Regions from separate parts of the Streptomyces sp. 3211.6 genome, predicted to be linked through region 1. Evidence: predicted binding sites of a transcription regulator. Region 1 holds the regulator's gene; the other holds the start of a gene.

Region 1 (11,489 bases):
AAGGCCTTCTCGATCACGCGCAGCAGCGCGTCGCCCGAGCCGAGGACGGTCACCATGGGGTGCGTCGCCGGAACGGTGAAATGGGCTCGCGCCTGACCCGGAACGGGGCTGTGGGCTGTCGGTGTCTGAGTCATGGGCCGGCACTGTGGCCTGCGCATACCTCCCGCTGAGGGGCCGCGCCGATCGACGGCCTCCGGAGTACCAAGGGTACGTCCACCCCGGACCGTTCCCGAGGGGTTTTCCGGCCCGGGGCCGGGCCCGCCTAGGCCGGGCTGCGGAAGCCGATGGTGGGGACGGCCCGGCGGCGGTAGCAGGGGACGGCGCCGGGCGGGACGAGGGCGTCGAGGAAGGCGTAGCGGCCCCGCAGCTCCTCGGGGGCGGTGCGCCACCAGTGGGCCACCTCGGACCAGCCCGGGGCGGAGAGGGAGCCGCCGAACTCCTGCACCGAGAGGGCGGCGGTCAGGCCGGCGAAGGCGAGCCGGTCCGCCAGCGGCCACCCCGCGAGGCTGCCGGTGACGAACCCGGCCACGTACACGTCCCCGGCGCCGGTCGGGTCCAGGGCGTCGACGGTGATCGCGGGGACCTCCGCCGTCTCGCCCGTGCGCGAGTCCACGGCGTACGAGCCCTCCGAGCCCATGGTCACCACGGCGACCGGAACCTTGTCCGCCAGCGCCCGGGCCGCGGCGCGGGGACAGTCGGTGCGGGTGTAGCGCATGGCCTCGCCGGCGTTGGGCAGGAAGGCCTCGCAGTGCTCCAGGTCGGTCAGGGAGCCGAGGTCCCACCGGCCGGTGTCGTCCCAGCCGACGTCGGCGAAGATCCGCGAGCCGCGGCGGGCCGCCTCGCCGATCCAGTCCTCGCGGCGGCCGGCGGCCAGCGAGGCCACGGCGGCACGGGTCCTCGGCGGACACCAGGGGAAGGGGCCGGGGCCGGCCGGGGGCGGGGCCTCGTGGCCGTGGGAGACCATCGTGCGCTCGCCCTCGTAGGCCATGGAGACGGTGACGGGGCTGTGCCAGCCGGGGACGGTGCGGGACATGGACAGGTCGATGCCCTCGCCCTGTTCCAGGGCGTCCCAGCAGTACTCGCCGTAGTGGTCGTCGCCGAAGGCCGCGGCGAGGGAGGTGCGCAGGCCCAGGCGGGCCAGGGCGGTGGCCATGTTGGCGACGCCGCCGGGGCTGGAGCCCATGCCGCGCGCCCAGGACTCCGTACCGCGGACGGGGGCGGAGTCGAGGCCGGTGAAGATGATGTCGAGGAAGACCGTGCCGGTCAGGAAGACGTCGCAGCCCGGCTCTCGGGGGTCGCGCAGCGGGCCGAGCGGGTCGAGGTCGTCGAGTGCTCCGGGGCGGCTGGTGCGGCTGTCCCGACTGGTCACGGTGTAACCCCCGTTGATGTGTCGTTTCTGCGTTCGGGTGAGGGGCCGCCGGGTTCGCCCGGACTCCCCTGGGCCGATCCCAGTGTGACGCACCTCACCTGAGCCCGGCTCTCCTTTCGCCGTCGTCCCACTGGTCCCGGACGGGCCAGGGGGTGCCTGATGGACACCCCCTAGCGCTTCGGGAGGGCGACCCGGGCCAGGTCGGCCGCGATGGTCAGCTCCCCCTCGAACCCGGCCTCCCGCGCCTCCCGTTCGAACTCCGAGGGATCGGAGTACCGCTGCGAGAAGTGCGTCAGCACCAGGTGCCGGACCCCGGCGTCCCGCGCCACGCCCGCCGCCTGCCCGGCCGTGAGGTGGCCGTGGTCCTCCGCCAGCGCCGCGTCCGCGCCGAGGAACGTCGACTCGATGACCAGCATGTCGCAGCCCTGCGCCAGTTCGCTCACCCCCGCGCACAGCCGGGTGTCCATGACGAAGGCGAACCGCTGCCCCGCCCGGTGCTCGCTGACCTCCTCCAGGGTGACCTCCCCCAGCCGCCCCTCGCGCTGGATCCGCCCGACGTCCGGGCCCTTGATCCCGTGCCGCGCGAGCAGCTCCGGCCGCATCCGGCGCCCGTCCGGCTCGGTCAGCCGGTAGCCGAAGGACTCCACCGGGTGCGACAGGCGCCGGGCCTCCAGGACGTACGAGGGGCCCTGCGCGAGCACCCCGTCCCGCGCCACCGGCTCCTCCCGCAGCCGTACCGTCTCCCGGTAGGCGGTCGCGTACCGCAGCCGGTCGAAGAACTTCTGCCCGGAGGCCGGGTAGTGCGCGGTCACGGGGTGCGGGACCTGGTCGAGGTTGATCCGCTGGATCACCCCGGCCAGGCCGAGGCTGTGGTCACCGTGGAAGTGGGTGACGCAGATCCGGTTGATGTCGTGGGCCGCGACCCCGGCCCGCAGCATCTGCCGCTGCGTGCCCTCGCCCGGGTCGAAGAGGATGCCCTCGCCGTCCCAGCGCAGCAGGTAGCCGTTGTGGTTGCGGTGCCGGGTGGGTACCTGGCTGGCGGTGCCGAGGACCACGAACTCGCGTACGGACACGAACCGCTACCCGGGGGGCCACTGGAGGCCGCGGCCTCCCAGGACGTGCAGGTGGGCGTGGAAGACGGTCTGGCCCGCACCGGCGCCGGTGTTGAACACGACCCGGTAGCCGTGGTCGGCGACCTTCTCCTCGGCGGCGATCTCCCCGGCCTCACGCAGTATGTCGGCGATCACGGTCGGCTCGGCGGCGGCGAGGGAGGCGGCGTCGGGGTAGTGCACCTTCGGGATGACGAGCACGTGGGTCGGCGCCTGCGGGTTGATGTCCCGGAAGGCCACGGTGGTTTCGGTCTCCCGGACCACCGTCGCGGGGATCTTCCCCTCGACGATCTTGCAGAACAGGCAGTCCGCCTGCGGTTCCCCGGCCATGGCCGTGCCTCCCGTGAAGTGGATCGGTCGGGGCATGCTACCGGCCCGGCCCCGGCCCCGCCCCGTCGGCCGAGCGGGCCTCCACCCCCCTCCGCCACCACCCCGAGCGGCCCGCGGTGCCCTGCGGGCCGCGCCGCTGCCCGCACAGGCCCGCCCCGATGCGACGTGCGGGGCCGCGGCGGCGTCCGCCGGGCGCCCGGCGGGGCCGCGGTCCCGGCCCGGGGCCTACCCCCAGCGCCCCGTGCGCGCCAGCAGGACGGCGGTGGCCGCCGTGCCCGCCGTCGAGGTGCGCAGGACGCTGTGGCCCAGGCGGTACGGGCGGGCGCCCGCCTCCGCGAAGGCGGCCAGTTCCTCCGGGGAGACCCCGCCTTCGGGGCCGACCACCAGGACCACCGAGCCCGACTCGGGGAGGGCGGCCGTCGCCAGCGGCTCCGAGCCCGCCTCGCGGTCCTCGTGGAGCACCATGGCCAGATCGGCGGTGGCCAGCAGCGCGGCCACCTGCTTGGTGGACAGCGCCTCGCCGACCTCCGGGAAACGGACCCGGCGCGACTGCTTGCCCGACTCCCGGGCGGTGGCCCGCCACTTGGCCAGGGACTTGGCCCCGCGCTCGCCGCGCCACTGGGTGATGCACCGGGAGGCCTGCCACGGCACGATGGCGTCGACCCCGGTCTCCGTCATCGTCTCCACGGCGACCTCGCCCCGGTCGCCCTTGGGCAGCGCCTGCACCACCGTGATCCGCACGGCCGGCTCCGGCTCCTCCCGGATCTCGTGCAGGTCCATGACCACCAGGCGGTCCTTGCCCTCGGCCGCCTTGACCACGCCCTCCGCCCAGCGGCCCCGCCCGTCGGTGAGGACCACGTCCTCGCCCGGAGCCAGCCGCTTCACGGACACGGCGTGCCGCCCCTCGGGGCCGTCCAGCACGAACTCCGGCCCCGCGGGGACCTCTTCGACCACGAACACGGGGGCCGTCATGACGCTCTCCTCATCTGCAACACCTTCAACGCGCTCTGTGCCTCGGCCAGTTCTGCCGCCAGCACCTCCACCAGCTCCCCGGCCGGCAGCGCCCGGGCCAGCCGGTGCCCCTGCCCCGCCCACAGCGCCATGCCCTGCGGGTCCCCGGCCGCGGCGGCCGCCTTGCGCAGCCCCGAGGTCATGTGGTGGATCTGGGGGTAGGCGGCCGGGGCGTACGGGCCGTGCTCGCGCACGAACCGGTTCACCAGGCCCCGCCCGGGCCGGCCCGAGAAGGCCCGGGTCAGCTCGGTGTGCGGGAACATCGGGTCGGTCAGGGCCTTCTTGTGCAGCGGGTGGGCGCCCGACTCCCGGCAGGCCAGGAAGGCCGTGCCGAGCTGCGCGGCCTCCGCGCCCGCCGCGAGCAGCGCCGCGATCTGCGCGCCGCGCATCACCCCGCCCGCCGCGATGATCGGCAGGGCCACGGCCTCCCGGACCTGGGTGACCAGGGCGAGCAAGCCGACGCCGGCCGTGCCGTCGGTCTGTGGGCCGTCGCGGTGGGTGCCCTGGTGGCCGCCGGCCTCGACGCCCTGGACGCAGACGGCGTCGGCGCCGGCAGCCTGGGCGGCGCGGGCCTCCTCGGCCGAGGTCACGGTGACGATCGTGTACGTGCCGGCCGCCCGCAGGCGCGCCAGGGCGGCGGGGTCGGGACAGCCGAACGTGAAGGAGACGACCCGTACCGGGTCCTCCAGCAGGATGGCGAGCTTGGCGTCGTAGCCGTCGTCGCTGGTGCCGATGATGTCCTCCTCCGCGAGGGAGACCTCGTACCAGCTCGCCTCTCCGGCCAGCTGCCCGCGGTAGGCCTCGACGGCGGCCGGGTCGACCTGGCCGGTCTGCGGGAGGAAGAGGTTCACGCCGAAGGGACGCCGGGTGAGTCCGCGCGTCTGCTTGATCTCCTGGTACATGCCGTCGGCGGTCTTGTAGCCGCCGGCCAGGAAGCCGAGCCCGCCCGCTTCGCACACGGCGGCGACGAGGGGCGGGCCGGAGACGCCGCCCGCCATGGGAGCCTGCACGATCGGATACGGGTGGAGACCGTTCGGTGCGGAGGACATGGACTGCATCGTGCCATGTCCGGGTCACGGCGCCGAATCATGGCATTCGCCTGGCATAGTCCGCTTTCCCGGCGGCCCGGCAACGGCGAGAGCCCGGTACGGGGTCTCCCGTACCGGGCTCTCGCGGGGTCCGTCCGCCGAGCGGTCAGCGGCCGTTGAACGCGTCCTTCAGGCGGCTGAACAGGCCCTGCTGGCCCGGCGCGAACTGGCCCATGGGCCGCTCCTCACCGCGCAGCTTGGCGAGCTGGCGCAGCAGCTCCTCCTGCTGGGCGTCCAGCTTGCCGGGGGTGGTGACCTCGACGTGGACGATCAGGTCGCCCCGGCCGCCGCCGCGCAGGTGCGTGACGCCGCGCCCGTGCAGCGGGATCGCCTGGCCGGACTGGGTGCCGGGGCGGACGTCGATCTCCTCCAAGCCGTCCAGCGTCTCCAGCGGGCACTTGGTGCCCAGGGCCGCGGCCGTCATGGGGATGGTCACCGTGCAGTGCAGGTCGTCCCCGCGCCGCTGGAAGGTCGGGTGCGGCAGCTCGTGGATCTCCACGTACAGGTCGCCGGCGGGGCCGCCGCCGGGGCCGACCTCGCCCTCGCCCGCGAGCTGGATCCGGGTGCCGTTCTCGACGCCGGCCGGGATCTTGACCGTCAGGCTGCGGCGGGAGCGGACCCGGCCGTCGCCCGCGCACTCGGGGCACGGGGTCGGGACCACGGTGCCGAAGCCCTGGCACTGCGGGCAGGGGCGCGAGGTCATGACCTGGCCCAGGAAGGACCGGGTGACCTGCGAGACCTCACCGCGACCGCGGCACATGTCACAGGTCTGCGCGGAGGTGCCGGGTGCGGCGCCCTCGCCGGAGCAGGTGCCGCAGACCACGGCGGTGTCGACCTGGATGTCCTTGGTCGTGCCGAAGGCCGCCTCGTCCAGCTCCAGGTCGAGGCGGATCATGGCGTCCTGGCCGCGGCGGGTCCGCGAGCGCGGGCCGCGCTGCGAGGCCTGGCCGAAGAAGGCGTCCATGATGTCGGAGAAGTTGCCGAAGCCGCCGGCTCCGAAGCCGCCCGCGCCACCGCCGCCGCCCGAGGAGGACAGCGGGTCGCCGCCGAGGTCGTAGACCTGCTTCTTCTGCGGGTCCGAGAGGACCTCGTAGGCCGCGTTGATCTCCTTGAAGCGCTCCTGCGTCTTCGGGTCCGGGTTCACGTCCGGGTGGAGTTCACGCGCGAGGCGGCGGAAGGCCTTCTTGATCTCGTCCTGCGATGCGTCGCGGCGCACGCCGAGTACGGCGTAGTAGTCCGTGGCCACTTACGACTCCGCCAGGATCTGTCCGACGTAACGTGCCACTGCGCGTACCGCTCCCATCGTTCCGGGGTAGTCCATGCGGGTCGGTCCGACCACGCCGAGTTTGGCGACTGCTTCGCCGCCCGAACCGTAGCCGACGGACACGACCGACGTGGAGTTGAGCCCCTCGTAGGCGTTCTCGTGCCCGATCCGTACGGCCATCCCCGACTCTCCGGCCTCGCCCAGCAGCTTCAGGAGCACCACGTGCTCCTCGAGCGCTTCCAGGACGGGCCTGATCGTCAAGGGAAAATCATGTCCGAAGCGAGTGAGGTTGGCGGTGCCGCCGATCATCAGCCGCTCCTCCGCCTCCTCGGCCAGCGTTTCGAGGAGGGTCGCGAGCACCGCCTTGACGGTGGCCCGGTCGTCGATCTCGAACGACTCCGGCAGGTCCTGCACCAGGTTCGGAACGTCGGTGAAACGACGGCCGACCACCCGGCTGTTGAGCCGTGCCCGCAGATCGGCGAGGGAGTTCTCGCCGAACGGGGTCTGGGTGTCGACCATGCGCTGCTCGACCCGTCCGGTGTCGGTGATCAGCACGAGCATCAGCCGGGCCGGGGCCAGCGACAGCAGCTCGACGTGCCGGACGGTGGAGCGGGTCAGCGACGGGTACTGGACGACGGCGACCTGGCGGGTCAGCTGCGCGAGCAGCCGGACCGTGCGGCCGACGACGTCGTCGAGGTCCACGGCCCCGTCGAGGAAGTTCTGGATGGCCCGCCGCTCGGGCGTCGACAGCGGCTTGACCCCGGCCAGCTTGTCGACGAAGAGGCGGTAGCCCTTGTCGGTGGGGATCCGGCCGGCGCTGGTGTGGGGCTGGGCGATGTAGCCCTCCTCCTCCAGCACCGCCATGTCGTTGCGCACGGTGGCCGGTGAGACGCCCAGCTTGTGCCGCTCGGTGAGGGCCTTGGAGCCGACGGGCTCCTCCGTCCCGACGTAGTCCTGGACGATGGCGCGCAGCACTTCGAGTCTGCGTTCACTGAGCATTGCGCACACCTCCGGATGCGGTCGGTCGTCGGGCGGTCGTGGCCGGTCAGTCCTGCGGTCCTGCGTTCCTGCCGGCTTGCGGTCTTGATCGGCTGGCACTCTGCTCGTCCGAGTGCCAGAGATCCCCCGCTCAGTGTACGGCCGGGTAGTACGCCGCAGGCAAGGGTGGCCCGCCAGGGTAGCGTCGCGGCATGGACGTACGTTGGGAAGAGGCGGGCTGGGAACGGGTGGCCGCGCGGGTGGGCCGACGACGCCTCCCGGTGTGGGACTGCACGGTGGGGCTGGTGGTGGGGGACGACTCGGTGCTCCTGATCGACCCCGGATCGAGTGTGCGGGAAGGGGCTCAGGTGCGTGCCGAGGCGGAGCGGCTGACCGGGCGGCACGTGACCCATATCGCATTCACGCACGGACATTTCGATCACGTGCTGGGCGGTCCCGCCTTCTCCGGCGCCCAGTTCTACGGGGCGGTCGGACTGGAGCGGCTGCTGGCGACGTCCGGGGGCCGCGAGGAGCTGCGGGAGAGCGCCGTGGCCCAGGGCCTGCCGCAGGACGCGGCCGCGGAGGCGTGCGACCTGCTCCAGGCCCCGGGGCACCTGGTGTCGGGCGAGTGGACGCTGGAGCTCGGCGGGGTGCAGGTGCTGCTCGCCAACGTGGGGCCCGCGCACTCCCAGCACGACCTGGCCGTCTTCGTGCCGGGCGAGCGGGAGGCGGTGTTCTGCGGGGACCTGGTCGAGGAGTCCGGGGAGCCCCAGGCGGGCTCGGACGCAGTGCCGGGCCAGTGGCCGGCGGCCCTGGACCGGCTGCTGTCGCTGGGCGGGGAGGACGCGCTGTACGTGCCGGGTCACGGAGCGGTGGTGGACGCGGGCTTCGTGCGTGCGCAACGCGACACACTGGCGGACCGGTTCGGCGTGTCGCGGGCGTGAGGGCGGCCGCGCTCCTAGTGTCGGCCGGATGCGTGAGTACTCCCCCGACCTGACCCCGCAGTGGAAGCGCGCCAAGGCCGTTCCGGAGGTGCCGGCCGACCCCGATCTGGTGGTCGAGGTGGCGGGTACGGACTTCTGCGGCGCAGTGGTGGCGTGCGAGGCGGGCACGGTGACCCTGGAGGACCGGTTCGGCAGGCGCCGGGTGTTCCCGCTGGAGCCGCGCGGCTTCCTGCTGGACGGCGCGGTGGTGACGCTGACCCGCCCCTCACGGGCTCCGGCCGGGCCGGCCCGTACGGCCTCGGGCTCGATCGCCGTCCCGGGGGCGCGGGCGCGGGTGGCCCGGGCGGGGCGGATCTACGTGGAGGGGCGGCACGACGCGGAGCTGGTCGAGCGGGTCTGGGGCGACGACCTGCGGATCGAGGGCGTGGTGGTGGAGTACCTGGAGGGGGTCGACGACCTCGCGGCGGTGGTGGCCGAGTTCGCCCCGGGTCCGGACGCGCGGCTCGGGGTCCTGGTGGACCACCTGGTGCCGGGGTCGAAGGAGTCCCGGATCGCGGCGTCGGTGACCGGGCCGGACGTGCTGGTGGTGGGCCACCCGTACGTGGACGTCTGGCAGGCGGTGAAGCCGTCGGCGCTGGGCATCGGCGCGTGGCCGGAGGTTCCGCGCGGCCAGGACTGGAAGACGGGCGTCTGCCGGGCCCTGGGCTGGCCGGAGAACACGGGGGCCGCCTGGCAGCACATCCTGTCCCGCGTGACGTCCTACCGCGACCTGGAGCCTACGCTGCTGGGGCGGGTGGAGGAGCTGATCGACTTCGTCACGGATAGTGGTGGGGCCTGACGCCCTGGAACGTGCCGAAGTCGCTCGTGTCCAGCTCGATGCCGAGCGGCTCCAGCGGCAGCGGCTCGCCGAACTTCGTGACCCGTTGCGCACGGTAGTCGGCGTCGTCCCCCTTCCCGACGGGGATGGTCAGCAGGACGCACTGCCCGACGACCGGGTCGACGATCAGGTAGGCGGGCACCCGGCCCGCGGCATAGATCGAGCGCTTGACCACGTAGTCCCTGTCGACGCTGGTTTTGGACACGACCTCCACCACCAGCGTGATCAGCTGCGACGGCAGGAGGCGGCCCGACCCCGGGTGTGCCTGGCGGTCCAGGACCACCAGGTCGGGCACGGGCTCGCTCGCCTCGTCGACGATGTCGACGTCCTGGGTCTGGAGCCGCGCCCAGCGCTTGCGCGGGATCTGGTCCTGCACGTCCTCCACGATCAGGTTGTGCACCAGATCGGGACTGGCGATCATCACGATTTCCCCCCGGAGGAGCTCGACCTTGACTCCGTCGGGAGGCTGGAACCCCTCGAAGAACTTGGCCATCCCACGCTCGTCCACAGCGGTCATCTCCGTGGTCCTCCACATCCGCCGCGTACTGTCGACGGCAGCCTAGGGACAGCGTAGGCAGAGGGCTCCGGGTTACGGGGGGATTCACCCGGGCGGGGGATCAGTCCACCAGGTCCCGCACCACCGCGTCCGCCAGCAGCCGCCCCCGCAGGGTCAGCACCGCGCGGCCGGCCTCGTACGGGCCCGCCTCCAGCAGGCCGTCCGCCAGGGCCCGCCGGGAGGCCGCCAGGCCCGCCGGGGCCAGCAGGGACAGCGGGGCGCCGTCGACCAGGCGGAGCTCCAGCAGGATCCGCTCCACCCGCCGGTCCTCCTCCGAGAGCAGCTCGCGCCCCGCGCCCGGGGAGCGGCCCTCGGCGAGGGCGGCCGCGTAGGCGCCCGGGTGCTTGACGTTCCACCAGCGGACCCCGCCCACGTGCGAGTGGGCGCCGGGGCCGGCGCCCCACCAGTCGGCCCCGCGCCAGTACAGCTCGTTGTGCAGGCAGCGGCCGGCCTCGGAGGTGGCCCAGTTCGAGACCTCGTACCAGTGGTAGCCGGCCCGCTCCATGACCTCGTCGGCGATCAGGTACCGGTCGGCGTGGACGTCGTCGTCGGTCATCGGGACCTCGCCGCGGCGGATCCGGCGGGCCAGCTGGGTGCCCTCCTCGACGATGAGCGCGTAGGCGCTGATGTGGTCGGGCCCGGCGCCGAGCGCGGCGTCCAGGGAGGCCCGCCAGTCCTCGTCGGACTCGCCGGGGGTGCCGTAGATCAGGTCGAGGTTGACGTGCTCGAAGCCCGCCGCGCGGGCCTCGGCGACGCAGGCCTCGGGGCGGCCCGGGGTGTGGGTGCGGTCGAGGACCTTGAGCACGTGCTGCTTCGCGCTCTGCATGCCGAAGGAGATCCGGTTGAACCCGCCCGCGCGCAGCTCCGCCAGGTACTCGGGGTTCACGGACTCGGGGTTGGCCTCGGTGGTGACCTCGGCGTCCTCGGCCAGCCCGAACTCGTCGCGGATCGCGCCGAGCATGCGGACGAGGTCGCGGGCGGGCAGCAGGGTGGGCGTGCCGCCGCCGACGAAGACGGTCCGTACGGCGCGCGGGTCGTCGCCGAGCACCTTGCGGGCCAGGCGGACCTCGTCGATCAGGGTGTCGGCGTAGTTCTCGCGGGAGGCGAGGACGCCGCCGGTGCCGCGCAGCTCGGTGGCGGTGTAGGTGTTGAAGTCGCAGTACCCGCAGCGGGTGGCGCAGTACGGGACGTGCAGGTAGAACCCCAGCGGCCGCTCCCCGGCGCCCGCCAGGGCGTGCGACGGCAGCGAGCCGTCTTCGGGCATGGGGTCACCGTCGGGCAGTGCGGAAGGCATACGGCCATTGTCCCGCACTCGCGGTGGCCCGGCGGCCCGCGCCGGCAGGGGCGCGGGCCGCCGGCGCGGCGGCGGGCGTCAGGCCTCGCGGGAACCCGCGTACATCTCCTCGATGAGGTGCTTGAACTCGCGCTCGACGACGGGGCGCTTCAGCTTGAGGCTGGGCGTGAGGTCGCCGTGCTCGACGTCCAGGTCGCGCGGCAGGATCCGGAACTTCTTGATCGTCTGCCAGCGCTGGAGGTTCTCGTTGAGGGTCTGTACGTAGGTCTCGATCAGCCGGTCGGTCTCGGGGGCGGCCAGGACCTCGCCGTAGGTCTTGCCCTCCAGGCCGTTCTCGGCGGCCCAGCCGAGGATGGCGGGCTCGTCGAGGGCGATCAGGGCGGAGCAGAAGTTCCGGTCGGCGCCATGGACGACGATCGTGGACACGTAGGGGCAGATCGCCTTGAACTGGCCCTCGATCTCGGCCGGGGCGACGTACTTGCCGCCCGAGGTCTTGATCAGGTCCTTCTTGCGGTCGGTGATGCGCAGGTAGCCGTCCGGGGAGAGTTCGCCGATGTCGCCGGTGTGGAGCCAGCCGTCGCTCTCCAGGACCTCGTCGGTCTTGTCGGGCTGGCGGTGGTAGCCCTGCATGATGCCGGGGCCGCGCAGCAGGACCTCGCCGTCGTCGGC
Region 2 (11,489 bases), 1.6 Mb from region 1:
AAGTACCCCGACCACTTCGTGGCGGCCGCAGAGGCCGAGGCTGAGGCCCTGGCCATCCGGGAGTACGCGCCCCTGGTCATCCCGGGCCTGCTCCAGCGGGAGGCGTACGCACGGGAGATCTTCCGCGCCTACCAGCCGACCGCGCCGGAACACGTCATCGACGAGCTGACCGAGGCCCGACTGGAGCGCGCCAAGCTCCTCGCCGACCCAGCAACGCCCCTGTTGTGGTGCGTACTCGACGAGGCGGTACTCCGACGGGTCGTGGGCGGTCCTGAGGTGATGGCCGACGCCCTGCACCACATCGCGGCGCTGATTCGGGCGCGGAGGATCATCGTCCAGGTAATCCCGTTCAGCGCGGGCGCCCACGCCGCCCTCATGGGGCCGGTCAAGCTGATGGCCTTTGAGAGCGCTCCACCTCTCGCCTACCTTCAAGGCAACGGAACAGGGCTGCTGTTGGATGATCCGGCCACAGTCGCCCGTCATGCTCTGACCTACGATCTGCTCACGGCCAGTGCGCTGTCACCAACCGACTCACTGGCCCTGATCGAGTCCGCGGCGGAGGAATACGCACATGCCCAACATTCCTGAGTACGACCTGTCAGCGGCGACCTGGCACAAGTCCAGCTACAGCGGTGGCGACGGCGGCGACTGCCTGGAGATGGCCACCTGGCACAAGTCCAGCTACAGCGCTGGTGACGGCGGCAACTGCCTGGAGATGGCCACCTGGCGGAAGTCCACCCACAGCGACGGCACGGGCGGCGACTGCGTCGAGGTCTGTGACGCGCACACCGACGTCGTCCCCGTCCGGGACTCCAAGGTCCCGGACGGCCCGCACGTGGTGTTCCGCGCGCCGGCCTGGGCCGCCTTCCTCGCCACGCTCTGACCCGCGGCAAACGGACCGGCTACGCCCCCGCGTCCGGCGGGAGCAGGGCCAGCAGCGCCGCACGGGGCACGGCGGCGCCCGGCACGATCCCCGTGTAGCGGCCCGAGTCCGTGAAGGCGATGTACTCGCCCTCGTCGCGCAGGGCCGCCCGCAGCCAGGCCGCGTCGTCGGCGCTGTGCTCCAGGGCCGTCGTGTGCAGGACCGGGGTGAACAGCTGCTCCAGCTGGGGGACGTCGAGCTCGTGGGGCAGGGCGTCGAACCCGCTCACCGCACGGGCCAGTAGCTGTTCCTCCAGGAAGGGGTTGAGGGCGTCGCGCGGCGGCGGGTGGGTCAGGCCGCGCATGCCCTCCAGGCCGAGCTCCTTCATCAGCCGCGCCGACGGTGCCGGCCCCGACGCTTCGGCGAGGCGGACCCCGGCGGCCTGGCCGGAGGCCTCCAGGTACGCCTTGCGCAGGGCCGGGTCGGCCTCCTGGAGGCGTTCGAGGAGGTCGGACGGGCGGGCCCAGCCGATGAACTGGCCCGGCCTGCCCTGGCGCTGGGCGGTGAAGACGACGACCGGGGGGCGGCCGAGCCGGGCGGCTGCGGCGCACAGCAGCAACAGCCGGTGCTGCCACCAGGCGTGGCCGTCCTCCAGGTCCACGACGGCCACCTCGGCGCCGCGCAGGCTCCGCAGGGAGGCGACGGCCCCGGCTCCGCCCGCGTCGGCCGGGGAAACGGCCGGCTGCGGGGCCACGTTCCGGGGCACCACGAGCCCGCGCCGCGCGGCCGCGGCCGCGCTGAGGGCCGTCTTGGCGGCGCCGAGCCCGACCGTCCCGCCGCCCGCCGCGGCGCTGCTCAGGACCAGCAGCAGGACGGGCAGCAGGCTCAGGCCGACGATGCCGAGCAGGACCCACCCGGCCGGTACGGAGGCCAGGCCCAGCACCGTGCGGGCGGCGGCCCAGACCACCACCAGCACGACCAGCAGCAGGGGGGCCAGGAGTACGGCCGCCCGTGCGCCGAACGGCCAGAACGCCGGGCCCGTCTTCGCCCTGGGCTTCCGCGGCGAGTCCACGGACCCATTATCGGGCGCCGGACCGGCCGCCGCCCGGGGAGCCGGCGGGGGCTCAGGGCCGGTAGACGCGCAGCTCCGAGACCTCGTAGGACATCTCCGTCTGCTCCGGGTCCGGGGCCGGGTGGTACCGGCCGGCGGAGACCGACAGGTTGACGATGAGGTACGCGCGCCACCCGCGGCCCACGCCCCGCCCGTCGGAGAAGACGCGGGCGCCGTTGACCCACCAGACGACGGACCGCTTGCCGAACTCGACCCTGAGGTCGATCCAGGCCCCGGGCCGGACGGCCGGGTCGCGGTGGTAGCGGTGGGCCTCGCGGACGTGGTTGGAGAGTTCGAGCAGGTCCGGGTTGTCGGGGTGGTACTCGAAGACGTCGATCTCCTGGCCGCCGTCGCGCCAGGTCCAGATCGCGGGCCAGGCCCCCGTCTCGGCGGGCAGCCGGACGCGGGCCTCCAGGACGTCACCGGTGCGGACCATGAAGCCCTCGTCGCTGCCCTCGGTGGTGAGCAGCCCGGTGTCCCAGTTCCCGTCGGGGCGGCGGGTGGCGCGGAAGGTGCCGCCACGGCTGTAGGCGGGGTCGGCGGTGAGGTGGTCGAGCTTGTTGTCGCCCGGGTTGACCGGGCCGCCGTCGGGATAGGCCCAGGAGCGGCCCGCCACCCATTGGGCGGTGGAGGTGAAGTCCGCGGTCAGGACGGGGGCGCCGCGAGGCGTGAACACCGGCAGGCCCCCGCCCCCGGCCGAGGGGACGAGGCGGCGGGTCAGACGGCGCAGCCATCCGGAGGTGTCCGATTCCATACGGGTGTCCTGCCCGCCGTACGGCCCGGCATCCGCGTGTTCTCACTCAGAGTAATCGTATGATTGCGTGGCGGCGTGGATGAAGGCCCGGATCAGTTCGGGGGACTTCACTCCGCGCTCCCGCTCGACCCCGCTGGAGACGTCCACCCCCCAGGCGCCGGTGGCCCGGACCGCCTCGCGGACGTTGCCCGGGCCGAGCCCGCCGGCCAGCAGCCAGCGCCCCTCCGGGGCCTTGAACTGCGCGGACCCCCAGTTCCAGGGCTTGCCGGAGCCGGGGTCCGGGGCGTCGATCAGCAGCAGGTCCTCGCCGTACTCACCGCACCGCGCGACGTGCTCGGCGGTGGCCCGCAGCAGGGTCCGGCCGGGCGCGCGCAGCGCCTCGTAGTACGCGGCGGGCTCGTCGCCGTGCAGCTGCACCCCGCGCACGCCGCTCTCCTCGGCGAGCCGACGCACCTCCTCCAGCGGCTGCCCCCGGAACACCCCGACGGTGAGCACCCGGTCCGGCACCCGAGCTCCGAGCTCGCGCGCGAGCGCCGCGGTGACGGTGCGGGGGCTGCCGGGCGCGAGGACGAACCCGACGGCGTCGGCCCCGGCGGCGACGGCCACGTCGACGTCCTCGGGGGTCTTCAGCCCGCAGATCTTCACGAAGAGCTCGCTCATGCCTTCAGTGAACCAAAAGCCACCCGTTCGACGGTGACCCGTCTCGGGGACCGGGCGGAACCGCTCGCCCGCCACTAGCCTGGAACGAGCATCACAGCCAGTGCGCAGCACGCCACGCGGAGGACGACGGTGACGATCATGACCGAGCGGGCCACACCGATAGAACATGCGGCGCTGCCAACGTTCGAGACGCTCCTGCGCGCCGTTGCGGAGATGGACACGCCAGACGGCTTCAAGGCCGAGCTCATCCGGGGGAAGATCGTCGTGTCACCGTTTTCGCGGCTCCGCTACTACCGTTGCATGCGTGCGCTGCGCGAGCAGCTGCAGGCTCATGCCCCTGAGGGGCACGTCGCGGACATCGCCCCCTTCCTTTTCCGGTTTCCGGCGGCCAAGCGCGCCTACGGGCCCGACCTGTTCGTCACGGACGAGTCGGCCTTCGACGAGGAAGGCCGCCATGCGGACGGAGGGGCCCTCTCGCTCGTCGGCGAATTCACGTCAGTTTCGACCAGGGACGCCGACTGGAAGGAGAAGCTGGACGTGTACGGCCGGATCGTCCCCGTCTACCTGGTGGTCGACATGCAGGACTCGGAGATCACCTGCTTCTCCGACCCCTCCCCGCAGGGCTACCGGTCCCGCAAGACCGTCGCCTTCGGCGAGGCCTTGCCCATCCCGGAACCGTTCGACCTTTCCCTCGACACCACCGGTTTCTGAGGTCGCCGAAACGCCCGAGGCTCAAGCCGCGAGAGTCCGAGCGCTTTGTCTGTGGAATGGGTGGTGGGCGGAGCCCACCACCACCCACCACCCTCCCAACCGGCTCCCATACCAGGCCGGATGACGATCCGTGACCGGCTTGCCACACAGGGCCATCAGGCCCTACCTTGCGGCTGGAAACGAAAACGGCCCCCGCTGGTGCGCCAACACCACACGAGGGCCTGACCATCGAGATCGAGAAAAGGTCGATCCCATGGATGACAGCCACCTTAGTGCTGCCCCGCACCCCCTCGCCAAGCCCGGCTACGGCAAAATCGCCGCACCGGAGCAAGCGCCCCGTACCGCCCGCGACTTCGCGCACCTCCCGGCCCGGGAGGCGGCCGTCGCCGGGTACCTCGACCGCCTGCCGGACGGCGCCGACATCAGCGTGAAGACCCTCGCGGCCGTCCTGCCCCTGTGGGGCCAGTGCGCACTGCGCACCGCCCTCAACCGGCTGGCCACCGCCGGGCACCTGCACCGCGTACGCCAGCGGCTGCCCGGCGAGGCCACCCGGTGGGTCACCCGCACCTTCTTCTCCCGCACCCCCCGCGACGGCGCCTGGTGGGCCCGGTTCACCCAGAGGGATTCCCCCGCACCCACCGCCCCACCACCACCCCCACAGGTACCCCCGGCCCCGGCCCCGCCCCCGTCCCCGCCGACAACACAGGCCCCGCCACCGCCATCGGCGCCCGCCCCACGGGTACCCCCACCCCGGCCGACGCCACAGGCCCAGGCCCCGGCCCCGACCCCGCCGAGCGACCCGCCACCGGCCCTCGCCCCCGCCGGGCAAGACGCGTACGGCATCCTCGCCTCGCTCGGCCGCACCGCCCCCGCCCTCGCGCTCTCCAAGGCCGACTGCACGGCCCTCGCCCCGCTCCTCGTGCCCTGGCTGGCCCGGGGCGTCACCCCCGACCGCATCCGGCTCGCCCTCACCGCCGGGCTGCCGCCCGTGGTCCACCACCCGGCGGCCCTGGTCCGCAAGCGCCTGGAGTCCAAACTCCCCGCCGCACCACCCGGCCCGGCCCCGGCAGCGGCCCCCGCACCCCCGGTCCGCGCCGAGTGCGCCGAATGCCGCGCGCCCGGCCCGCCCGGCGCCTTCGCCGAAGGCCGCTGCCGCGCCTGCCGCCCGCAAGGCCCCCGCCCGCCCGTCTTCACCCCGACCCTCACCCCGGCCGAGGTCCGCGCCCACGCGGCCCGTATCCGCGAAGGGAACCGCCGATGACCAGTCCCCCGCTCCGACGGCGCCGAACCCGGGCACCATGGTGTCGAGGAGGCGACGCCATGACCCCCCGCACCGCCGCACACGCCCAGATGTCGCTGAAGGACTTCGAGACGCTGACCCGCCGCGCACCCGAGACGGTCACGCTCGAAGTACGACCACTACGCCGCCCAGGACGGCGAGTGGGCGGATCCCGCCGGGACCCTGATGGTCGTGGAGGTCACGTCCTTCCACCCCGACGCCGACCGGCGTGACCGGCGCGACAAACGCGCCGCGTACGCCCAGGTGGGCATCCCCGTGTGCCTGGTCATCGACCGGGACGAGGACATGCTCACCGTCCACAGCGACCCCGAGGACGGCATGTACCGGCGGTCCGTGTCCTATGCCCACGGAAAGACGGTCACGCTGCCCGCCCCCGTGGGGATCACGTTGGACACCGAGAAGCTCAAGGACTACGCCCACTGAAACGCCCGAGGGCGGCACCCCCTCCGCAAGGAAGGGGTGCCGCCCTCGTTCGAGAACAGCCGATCAGCCGGGGGCCGATCAGAAGTCCATGTCACCGCCCGGCATGCCGCCCGGAGCGGCGGCGGCCTTCTCCGGCTTGTCGGCGATGACGGCCTCGGTGGTCAGGAAGAGCGCGGCGATGGACGCGGCGTTCTGCAGCGCGGAGCGCGTGACCTTCGCCGGGTCGATGATGCCCTCGGCGATCATGTCGACGTACTCGCCCGTGGCGGCGTTCAGACCGTGGCCGACGGCCAGGTTGCGCACCTTCTCCACGACGACGCCGCCCTCGAGACCACCGTTGACGGCGATCTGCTTCAGCGGGGCCTCCAGCGCGAGCTTCACGGCGTTGGCGCCGGTCGCCTCGTCACCGGTGAGCTCCAGCTTCTCGAAGACCGAGGAGGCCTGGAGCAGGGCCACGCCACCGCCGGCGACGATGCCCTCTTCGACGGCCGCCTTCGCGTTGCGCACGGCGTCCTCGATGCGGTGCTTGCGCTCCTTGAGCTCGACCTCGGTCGCGGCACCGGCCTTGATGACGGCCACGCCGCCGGCCAGCTTCGCGAGGCGCTCCTGGAGCTTCTCGCGGTCGTAGTCCGAGTCGGAGTTCTCGATCTCGGCGCGGATCTGGTTGACGCGGCCCTGGACCTGGTCGCTGTCACCGGCACCGTCGACGATGGTGGTCTCGTCCTTGGTGATGACGACCTTGCGGGCGCGGCCGAGCAGGTCGAGACCGGCGTTCTCCAGCTTGAGGCCGACCTCCTCGGAGATGACCGTGCCGCCCGTGAGGATGGCGATGTCGCCGAGCATGGCCTTGCGGCGGTCGCCGAAGCCCGGGGCCTTGACGGCAACGGACTTGAAGGTGCCGCGGATCTTGTTGACGACCAGGGTCGACAGGGCCTCGCCCTCGACGTCCTCGGCGATGATCAGCAGCGGCTTGCCGGACTGCATGACCTTCTCCAGGAGCGGCAGCAGGTCCTTGACCGAGCCGATCTTGGAGTTGACGATCAGGATGTACGGGTCGTCGAGGGACGCCTCCATACGCTCCATGTCGGTGGCGAAGTACGCCGAGATGTAGCCCTTGTCGAAGCGCATGCCCTCGGTGAGCTCCAGCTCCAGACCGAAGGTCTGGGACTCCTCGACGGTGATGACGCCTTCCTTGCCGACCTTGTCCATGGCCTCGGCGATGAGCTCGCCGATCTGGGTGTCGGCGGCGGAGATGGAGGCCGTGGAAGCGATCTGCTCCTTGGTCTCGACATCCTTGGCCTGGGCGAGCAGGGCGGCGGAGACGGCCTCGACGGCCTTCTCGATACCACGCTTGAGGGCCATCGGGTTGGCGCCGGCGGCCACGTTGCGCAGACCCTCGCGGACGAGCGCCTGGGCGAGGACGGTGGCGGTGGTCGTACCGTCGCCGGCGACGTCGTCCGTCTTCTTGGCGACTTCCTTGACCAGCTCGGCGCCGATCTTCTCGTACGGGTCCTCGAGCTCGATCTCCTTGGCGATGGAGACGCCGTCGTTGGTGATCGTGGGTGCACCCCACTTCTTCTCAAGGACGACGTTGCGACCCTTGGGGCCAAGGGTGACCTTGACGGCGTCGGCGAGCTGGTTCATGCCACGCTCGAGACCGCGCCGGGCCTCCTCGTTGAACGAAATGATCTTGGCCATCTGAAGTGGTCCTCCAGGACTGGGGTTCCCCCTACGCCGCCAGACGTCAGGGGAGGGTGGATTGCTCCGGACCGCGCCCGCGCCCGCGACGGACGGCCTGCCGGCCCGGCGGTTCCTTCCCGCCGGACCCTGCGGGCCTCACCGACCCGGTCCTCGTCTTGTAGCACTCTCACCCGGAGAGTGCTAACGCCAATGATTAGCACTCGGCCCCCACGAGTGCAAGCGGCTTCGAGACATGCCGGGCGCACGTCGGGCCGGCGCGCGCGTCGCGCCGCGCCGCGCCGGCATGCCGCACATACGTGAGGGGCCCGCATCCCGTCCGGGATGTGGGCCCCTCACGTGTTGGTGCGTGCGTCGGTGGCCGATCGCGCTTCGACTCAGCCGGCCGCGAGCTTGACCATGTCAGCCTGCGGACCCTTCTGGCCCTGCGAGATCTCGAACTCGACCCGCTGACCCTCTTCAAGGGTGCGGTACCCGTCCATCTGGATGGCGCTGTAGTGGACGAACACATCCGCACCACCGTCGACCGCGATGAAGCCGTAGCCCTTCTCCGCGTTGAACCACTTGACGGTGCCCTGAGCCATGCCTAACTCCCCTATTACTGGCCCTTGCGCAGGTCCGCACTTCGCGGACCCGGGTCAGAACTTGCGCCGGAACGCCTCGACCGGGGCTGAATGTATCTGCACCGCTGCTGTCTGCAACAGGTCATTCCGACGAGAAATCTGGACACGCGCAAACGTGGAAATGGACTGAAAATTTGGCCTATTCCCGGGCAAGTCGGGCCAGACAAGCCGCACCAATGCCCCAAAAGGCACGCGCATGTTGACTCAATGTCAACCCTCTCGCGGCCCGCTCATATGCGGCGGGCAAGAACAACGGAGGGGACTTCCCCAACTCTACCGCGCCCAATCAAGCAGAATTGCCCCCTCCGCTTTTAGCGGAGGGGGCAATTCTGATTCCGTGGGGCGTCAGACGGCTCAGCAGCCGCCCGCGACGGCCGGGATGATCGACACGCCGGCGCCGTCCGGCGTCGCCGTCTGCAGGCCGCCCTCGAAGCGCACGTCGTCGTCGTTGACGTACACGTTCACGAAGCGGCGCAGCTTGCCCTGGTCGTCCAGGACGCGCGCGGCGATGCCCGGGTGGTTCGCCTCCAGGGAGTCGATCACCTCGGCCAGGGTCGCGCCCTCGGCCGGGACCTCGGCGGCGCCACCGGTGTAGGTGCGCAGGATGGTGGGGATGCGGACGTTGACGCTCATGGCGCTACCGCCTTTCCGTGTAGTGCGAGGGAAGGGTCAGGCCAGGCCGGCGGCGCGGAACGCGTCCAGGCTCGGGCGGATGGTGGCGGTCTGGCCGCTGCCGGACACCGCCTCCAGGGTCTTGAGGCCGTCACCGGTGTTGAGGACCACGGTGGTCAGCGAGGGGTCGAGGACCCCGTTCTCGATGAGCTTCTTCGTCACGCCGACGGTCACGCCGCCCGCGGTCTCGGCGAAGATGCCCTCGGTCTGCGCCAGGATCCGGATCGCCTCGACGACCTGCTCGTCGTTGACGTCCTCGACGAAGCCGCCGGTGCGGCGCGCGATGTCGAGCACGTACGGGCCGTCCGCCGGGTTGCCGATGGCCAGCGACTTGGCGATCGTGTTCGGCTTCTGCGGGCGCACCACGTCGTGGCCGGCCTTGAAGGCCGTGGACACCGGCGAGCAGCCCTCGGCCTGGGCGCCGAAGATCTTGTACGGCTTGTCCTCGACCAGCCCGAGCTTGACCAGCTCCTGCAGACCCTTGTCGATCTTCGTCAGCTGCGAGCCGGACGCGATCGGGATGACGATCTGGTCGGGCAGCTGCCAGCCGAGCTGCTCGCAGATCTCGTACGCCAGGGTCTTGGAGCCCTCGCCGTAGTAGGGGCGCAGGTTGACGTTGACGAAGCCCCAGCCCTCGCCCAGCGGGTCGCCGATGAGCTCGGAGCAGAAGCGGTTCACGTCGTCGTAGTTGCCCTCGATGCCGACCAGGTCGCCACCGTAGACACCGGCCATGACGACCTTGCCCTGCTCCAGGTCGTGCGGGATGAACACGCAGGAGCGGAAGCCGGCGCGGGCGGCCGCGGCGCCGACGGCGCCGGCCAGGTTGCCCGTGGAGGAGCAGGAGAGGGTGGTGTAGCCGAAGGCGCGGGCGGCCTCGACGGCGATGGCGACGACGCGGTCCTTGAAGGAGTGCGTCGGGTTGCCGGAGTCGTCCTTGACGTAGAGCTTGCCGGTGACGCCCAGCTCCTTGGCCAGGTTCTGCGCGTCCACGAGCTTGGTGAAGCCCGGGTTCAGGCTCGGCTTGGAGGCCACGTCCGCGGGGACGGGCAGCAGCGGCGCGTACCGCCAGATGTTGTTCGGGCCGGCCTCGATCGCCGCGCGCAGGGCCTCCGGGTCACCGGCGGGCAGCTCGTAGGCCACCTCCAGCGGACCGAAGCACTCGACGCAGGCGAAAATGGGGCCGAGCTCGAAACGGGTGCCGCACTCACGACAGGAAAGACCGGTGGCGGGGCCCAGATCGACGGACCCGGCAGAGTGGGAGCCGGAAGCGGCAGAGGTAGCGGCAGTCTGTGCAGCCATGATGGCGAGGCCCTTTCTCCTCATCTTCCCCATGGCGCACTTCGCCATGAGACGGAATTGGCACCTTCCCTAGCCGGGGCCCCGCGCGAGCGAGAACCGACTGGAGGGTTGCCGGGGCTTCAACGGGCCGTGTCCCTCTGCCCCTCTGGATGAGCGGTATGGCACCGGCACACGCGCTCTCAGGCGCGCCGGTGCGTTTGTCGCGAGGCCCCGGCATGCGGTGGACCTTCGCGTTGTTCAAGACTGTAACCGAAGGGGCGGTGGGTTGAGACAGCCGTCCGAACCGCGAGATGGATCACGATTCGGCCGAAAACCGCCGGGTCTGATGCCGCCTCCGAGTAGCCAGGGAGTGCTGAGAGTGCTGGATGAGGTGGAGCGCTGGCTGGCCGACCGCTCCTGGTCCGCCGCCGACCGACCGCTCGACCAGCTCCTCGAGCGCAAACGGGCGGCCGGGACCACCGTGAGCGTGGTGCTGCCGGCCCTCGACGAGGAGGCCACGGTCGGGGAGATCGTCGAGGTGATCCGGCGCGACCTGATCGAGGGCCTGCCGGTGCCGCTGGTGGACGAGCTGGTCGTGGTCGACTCCGGGTCGGCCGACCGGACCGCCGAGATCGCGGCCAAGGCCGGCGCCCGGGTGGTGCACCGGGACGAGATCCTGCCGCGCCTGCCCGCCGTGCGCGGCAAGGGCGAGGTGCTGTGGCGCTCGCTGCTGGCCACCACCGGCGAGATCGTCTGCTTCGTCGACGCCGACCTGCGCGACTTCTCGTCCGCCTTCGTCTCCGGCATCGTCGGCCCGCTGCTCACCGACCCGCAGGTGCAGTTCGTCAAGGCGATGTACGACCGCCCCCTCGGGGACGCTCCCGGCCAGGGCGGCCGGGTGACCGAGCTGGTGGCACGCCCGCTCCTGAACCTCCACTGGCCGCAGCTGGCCGGCTTCGTCCAGCCCCTGGGCGGCGAGTACGCCGTACGCCGCTCCCTGCTGGAACGTCTCCCCTTCCCCGTCGGCTACGGCGTCGAGCTCGGCCTGCTCGTCGACGCGCTGCACACCGTCGGACTGGACGCGATGGCCCAGGTGGACGTCGGGGTCCGGCTGCACAAGCACCAGAGCGGGCAGGCACTGGGCCGGATGGCCGCGGCGATCTACCGCACCGCGCAGCTGCGGCTCTCGCGCGGGCACCTCGTGCGTCCGGAGCTCATCCAGTTCGAGAGGGGGCCGGACGGGTTCGTTCCGCGCACCTACCCCGTGGACACGGAGGAACGGCCGCCGATGCGGGAGATCGAGGAGTACGCGGTCCGCCGCGTGGCCTGAGGCGGGACGGCCCGGGCGGGGGGCGGGCGGCCCTCCATCCGGTAGGTGACGAACCGGTCATTTCCCG

Evidence for each region. Region 1 encodes HrcA, which represses chaperone genes, less so after heat shock. Its sites were predicted from a motif close to TTNGCACTCNGNNNNNCNGAGTGCNAA; they were not measured.
Region 2: the regulator HrcA is predicted to act here: its motif matches at 7,716-7,742, upstream of groL (chaperonin GroEL).

What each region holds. Positions count from the first base shown of each region.
Region 1 covers NZ_RBXC01000001.1:2,861,985-2,873,473, forward strand. The annotation lists gene BX286_RS13140 (PhoH family protein) at 1-134, opposite strand, end outside; gene BX286_RS13145 (carbohydrate kinase family protein) at 263-1,369, opposite strand; gene BX286_RS13150 (ribonuclease Z) at 1,540-2,442, opposite strand; gene BX286_RS13155 (histidine triad nucleotide-binding protein) at 2,449-2,808, opposite strand; gene BX286_RS13160 (16S rRNA (uracil(1498)-N(3))-methyltransferase) at 3,034-3,780, opposite strand; gene BX286_RS13165 (nitronate monooxygenase) at 3,777-4,868, opposite strand; gene dnaJ (molecular chaperone DnaJ) at 5,014-6,153, opposite strand; gene hrcA (heat-inducible transcriptional repressor HrcA) at 6,154-7,170, opposite strand; gene BX286_RS13180 (MBL fold metallo-hydrolase) at 7,362-8,093, shown strand; gene BX286_RS13185 (DUF3097 domain-containing protein) at 8,122-8,931, shown strand; gene BX286_RS13190 (Uma2 family endonuclease) at 8,909-9,487, opposite strand; gene hemW (radical SAM family heme chaperone HemW) at 9,588-10,820, opposite strand; gene BX286_RS13200 (long-chain fatty acid--CoA ligase) at 10,899-11,489, opposite strand, start outside.
Region 2 covers NZ_RBXC01000001.1:4,429,199-4,440,687, reverse strand. The annotation lists gene BX286_RS20590 (helix-turn-helix transcriptional regulator) at 1-588, shown strand, start outside; gene BX286_RS20585 (DUF397 domain-containing protein) at 572-883, shown strand; gene BX286_RS20580 (hypothetical protein) at 903-1,934, opposite strand; gene BX286_RS20575 (beta-glucanase) at 1,987-2,727, opposite strand; gene BX286_RS20570 (phosphoribosylanthranilate isomerase) at 2,770-3,387, opposite strand; gene BX286_RS20565 (Uma2 family endonuclease) at 3,526-4,098, shown strand; gene BX286_RS20560 (hypothetical protein) at 4,352-5,359, shown strand; gene BX286_RS37485 (Uma2 family endonuclease) at 5,570-5,821, shown strand; gene groL (chaperonin GroEL) at 5,900-7,519, opposite strand; gene BX286_RS20545 (cold-shock protein) at 7,897-8,103, opposite strand; gene BX286_RS20540 (ubiquitin-like small modifier protein 1) at 8,497-8,775, opposite strand; gene thrC (threonine synthase) at 8,812-10,137, opposite strand; SAM riboswitch class I at 10,131-10,269, opposite strand; gene BX286_RS20530 (glucosyl-3-phosphoglycerate synthase) at 10,472-11,422, shown strand.